2 regions of the Terrabacter lapilli genome follow, and region 1 is predicted to be linked to the other one. Evidence: predicted binding sites of a transcription regulator. Region 1 holds the regulator's gene; the other holds the start of a gene.
What was found. Region 1 encodes HspR, which represses chaperone genes until heat shock. Its sites were predicted from a motif close to AAGTTGAGTCNNNNNGACTCAACTT; they were not measured.
Positions count from the first base shown of each region.

Region 2: ABD241_RS19610 (ATP-dependent Clp protease ATP-binding subunit) is a predicted target of HspR. The motif match lies at 654-678, and genes of this name have one in related genera.

Region 1 covers NZ_BAAAPU010000007.1:884,329-886,725, forward strand. The annotation lists gene ABD241_RS12020 (DnaJ C-terminal domain-containing protein) at 1-857, shown strand, start outside; gene ABD241_RS12025 (heat shock protein transcriptional repressor HspR) at 918-1,379, shown strand; gene ABD241_RS12030 (ATP-binding protein) at 1,494-2,397, shown strand, end outside.
Region 2 covers NZ_BAAAPU010000011.1:443,926-446,322, reverse strand. The annotation lists gene ABD241_RS19615 (hypothetical protein) at 1-346, shown strand, start outside; gene ABD241_RS19610 (ATP-dependent Clp protease ATP-binding subunit) at 778-2,397, shown strand, end outside.

The DNA.
Region 1 (2,397 bases):
GGGAGGCGTATGCCGTCCTGTCCGACCCCGAGAAGCGCCGCGAGTACGACGCCATCCGCGCGATGTCGCACGGGGGTGCCCGCTTCACGGCGGGCGGCCCCGGCGGGCAGGGCGCGGGGTTCGAGGACATCTTCTCCGCCTTCGGCGGGGCGGGCGGCCCCGGTGGCCAGCGCGTCCGGTTCAGCACCGGCGGCGGCGGCGCACAGCCCAACCTCGAGGACATCCTCGGCCAGATGTTCGGCGGAGCAGGGCCCGGCGGCGCGCCCGGTGCCGGCTACGGCGGCTACGGCGCGCCGGCAGGTCCGCGCCCGGGGGCCGACGTCCAGGCCAGCACGACCATCGGCTTCCGCGACGCCGTGGAGGGCTCGACGGTCTCGCTGAGCTCACCCGACCTCGGCCGCATCAACGCCCGCATCCCGGCGGGCGTCAAGGACGGGCAGCGGATCCGCCTGCGCGGCAAGGGCCGCCAGGGTGACCCCGGCGCCCCGGCCGGCGACCTCATCCTGACCGTGACGGTCGAGAAGCACCCCGTCTTCGGCCGCGACGGCGACAACCTGACCGTCGACCTGCCGGTGACCTTCGCCGAGGCGGCGCTCGGGGCGACCGTCGCCGTGCCCACCCTCGACGGCGGCTCCGTCAAGGTCAAGGTCGCGCCCGGCACCCCCAGCGGCCGCGTCCTGCGGCTCAAGGGTCGGGGCGTCAAGCGCGGCGGCCACACCGGCGACCTGCTCGCCAAGGTGCAGGTCATCGTGCCGCAGCGACTGACCGACGAGGCGCGCGAGGCCATCGAGAAGATGGCCGCGGCCGAGAACGGCCACGACCCCAGGGCCGAGCTGTTCCGGCGCGCCCGCGCCTGACCACCGAGCTGACGACCGAGCTGACGACCGACCCGACGAGTGATGGAGGAGGTGATGGCGATGGCCCGCAAGAGCGCCCGCCCCACGGGGCACGATGACGACGCCCCGGTCTTCGTCATCTCCGTCGCGGCCGAGCTGGCCGGCATGCACGCGCAGACCCTGCGCCAGTACGACCGGCTCGGCCTCGTCTCCCCGTCGCGCACCCGCGGCGGGGGCCGGCGCTACAGCACCCGCGACGTGCAGCTGCTCCGCGAGGTGCAGCGGCTCTCGCAGGAGGGTGTCTCGCTGGCCGGCATCCAGCGCATCCTCGAGCTCGAGAACCACGTCGCGGCGCTCCAGTCGCGGGTGGAGGAGCTGTCCGCCCAGCTGGCCGAGGCGCAGGCCGCGCAGGCGGCCCTGACGGCCGGCGCGCGCGTGTTCGCCGTGGGCCCGCGGGGCGAGGTGGTGACGGTGCGGCCCGGCCAGCGGCCTCCCCGCGCGCCCTCCTCGCAGGCCCTCGTCGTGTGGCGTCCGAACCGGTAGGTCACTGGGTTCTGGGCCCGCCTTACATGTGTAACACTGTGCAGGCCTCATGCAGCTGGGGCGCCGTTGCCGATTGCCCCGGAGGCAGTTCTTGATCCCACTCCCGGACGTCGCGTGACCCCGCACCAACCGGAGGGTGACATCCACGGCGGGGCCGAGACCGGACACCGCCTCGGCGTCGTGTCGAGCCCCAGCGAGATGCAGCAGATCTTCTCGCAGACCGACTGGTCGGCAACGCCCCTGGGTCCCGTCGAGACCTGGCCCACCAACCTGCGCGTCCTCGTGGACGTGTGCCTCTCGTCGCGCTTCCCCATGCTCATCTGCTGGGGACCCGAGCTGCTCATGCTCTACAACGACGGCTACCGCGACCTCCTCGGGCCCAACAAGCACCCCGGCGCGTGGACGCTGCCCGTGCGCGCCGTGTGGCCCGAGGTCTGGGACATCATCGGCCCGATGCTGGACGGCGTCACCAGCGGTGGCCCGGCCACCTGGGTCGAGGACGCGCTGCTCGTGATCAACCGCGCCGGCTTCCTCGAGGAGGCCTACTTCACCTGGTCCTACGGGGCCATCCACGACGACGACGGCAAGGTCGTCGGCGTCCTCAACGTCGCCACCGAGACCACGGCCAAGGTCGTCGCCGAACGCCGTGCCCGCGTCTCCGCCGAGCTCGTCGAGACGCTCGCCGACGCGCGCGGCCCCGAGGACGTCCGCCGCCGCGCCGTCGGCGTGCTCGGCTCGCACCCGCACGACCACACGAGGGCTGAGCTCGTCTGGACCGGCTCGGCCGAGGGCCCGGCCGAGGACGAGCGGACCGCCGCCGCCGGCGAGGTGGTGCACCGCGTGCCCGTCGTGGAGCCCGGACAGGTCGGGCCCACGGCCCACCTCCTGCTCACCGACAACCCGCGCCGACCGTGGGACTCCCAGCTGCAGGTCTACGCCGAGCTGTGCGCCTCGCACGTGGCCATGGCCCTGAGCGGCATCCGGCACCTGCAGGAGGAGCGCCGACGGGCCGAGGTGC
Region 2 (2,397 bases), on a different contig from region 1:
CCTGCCCGAGCCCGAGGTCGACCACCGGGTGCACGACCACGACGGGACCCTGCTGCGGCGCTACGACCTGTCCTACCTCCCCTACCGGCTCATCATCGAGTACGACGGCCGGCAGCACGCGGAGTCCGAGGAACAGTGGCTCACCGACCTCGCGCGGGACGAGACGCTGGACGACGAGCAGATCCGCCGGCTCGTGGTCGTGTCGCGACATCTACTCGACGCCGGGAACACGCTCGCGAGGATCACGCGGGCCATGCGACGGGCGGGTATGCCGGTGCCCCGGCTCAGGGACGAGTGGCGTCGACACTTCCCCGCCCGGCCGGGCGACCTGGCCGTCCCGGCCTGACGCAGGCCGAAAGTGCGCCATGGCGCGGTTCAGAGCCGGGCGGTGGTGTGTTTTGCCGCGAAAGCGCGCCATGGCGCGGTTTGGTGCGGGACGGTGGTGGCGTAGGACCTGAAAGTGCGCCATGGCGCGGATGTGCACCGCCGATGCCGCGCCCTGGACAGGATGCGGCCTCGACCTGCGCGACATCGGGGTGGAAGGTGGGGAGGACACGGGCGGCGACCCACACCGGGCGGGTACGGACCCGGCACACGACAAAGCGGACGACGCGCCGCACCGGCGCCTGTCCGCCCACGGCGAACACGGGCTGAACCTGAGTCGATCGGACTCAGGATCGGGAACAGGACCGGCACTGCCCACGTTGGTCGGGGTGTGCCCACCGACAGCGGGCACGGATAGCATCGAGATGTCTCTCGATCAGTCAGGAGAAGAACATGTTCGAACGGTTCACCGACAGGGCCCGAAGGGTGGTTGTCCTCGCTCAGGAGGAAGCGCGCCTGCTCAACCACAACTACATCGGGACCGAGCACATCCTCCTGGGTCTGATCCACGAAGGCGAAGGCGTCGCCGCGAAGGCCCTCGAATCGCTCGACATCTCGCTCGAAGCGGTCCGGGCCCAGGTCCAGGAGATCATCGGCCAGGGCCAGCAGGCCCCGACCGGACACATCCCCTTCACGCCCCGCGCGAAGAAGGTTCTCGAGTACTCGCTCCGCGAGGCGCTCCAGCTCGGCCACAGCTACATCGGCACCGAGCACATCCTGCTCGGCCTGATCCGCGAGGGTGAGGGCGTCGCCGCCCAGGTCCTCGTCAAGCTGGGCGCGGAGCTCAACAAGGTTCGCCAGCAGGTCATCCAGCTGCTCTCCGGCTACCAGGGTGGCCAGAGCGGCGAGAAGGCCGGCGCTGGTGTCGGCCAGGGCCAGACCGAGGGCACCCCTGCGGGCTCCCTCGTGCTCGACCAGTTCGGTCGCAACCTCACGCAGGCTGCCCGCGAGGGCAAGCTCGACCCGGTCATCGGGCGTGCGAAAGAGATCGAGCGGGTCATGCAGGTGCTGTCCCGCCGCACCAAGAACAACCCCGTCCTCATCGGCGAGCCCGGCGTCGGCAAGACCGCCGTCGTCGAGGGCCTGGCCCAGGACATCGTCAAGGGCGAGGTGCCCGAGACCCTCAAGGACAAGCAGCTCTACACCCTCGACCTCGGCTCGCTCGTGGCCGGCAGCCGCTACCGCGGTGACTTCGAGGAGCGGCTGAAGAAGGTCCTCAAGGAGATCCGCACCCGCGGCGACATCATCATCTTCATCGACGAGATCCACACGCTCGTCGGTGCGGGTGCCGCCGAGGGCGCCATCGACGCCGCCTCGATCCTGAAGCCCATGCTCGCCCGCGGTGAGCTGCAGACGATCGGCGCGACGACGCTCGACGAGTACCGCAAGCACATCGAGAAGGACTCGGCCCTCGAGCGGCGCTTCCAGCCGATCCAGGTGCAGGAGCCGACGTTGCCGCACGCCATCGAGATCCTCAAGGGCCTGCGTGACCGCTACGAGGCACACCACCGCGTGACGATCACCGACGGCGCGCTCGTCGCGGCGGCCAACATGGCCGACCGCTACGTCAACGACCGCTTCCTGCCCGACAAGGCGATCGACCTGATCGACGAGGCCGGCGCGCGACTGCGCATCCGTCGCATGACCGCTCCGCCGGACCTGCGCGAGTTCGACGAGAAGATCGCAGCGCTCGTGCGCGAGAAGGAGTCGGCGATCGACGGCCAGGACTTCGAGCGCGCGGCGCGTGTCCGCGACGACGAGAAGCGCCTGCGCCAGGAGAAGGCCGCCCGTGAGGCCCAGTGGAAGTCGGGCGACATGGACGTCGTGGCCGAGGTCGACGAGGAGCTCATCGCCGAGGTCCTGGCCGCCAGCACCGGCATCCCGGTGTTCAAGCTGACCGAGGAGGAGTCCAGCCGCCTGCTCCACATGGAGGACGAGCTGCACAAGCGCATCGTCGGCATGGACGACGCCGTCAAGGCGCTGAGCCAGGCGATCCGCCGCACCCGCGCCGGC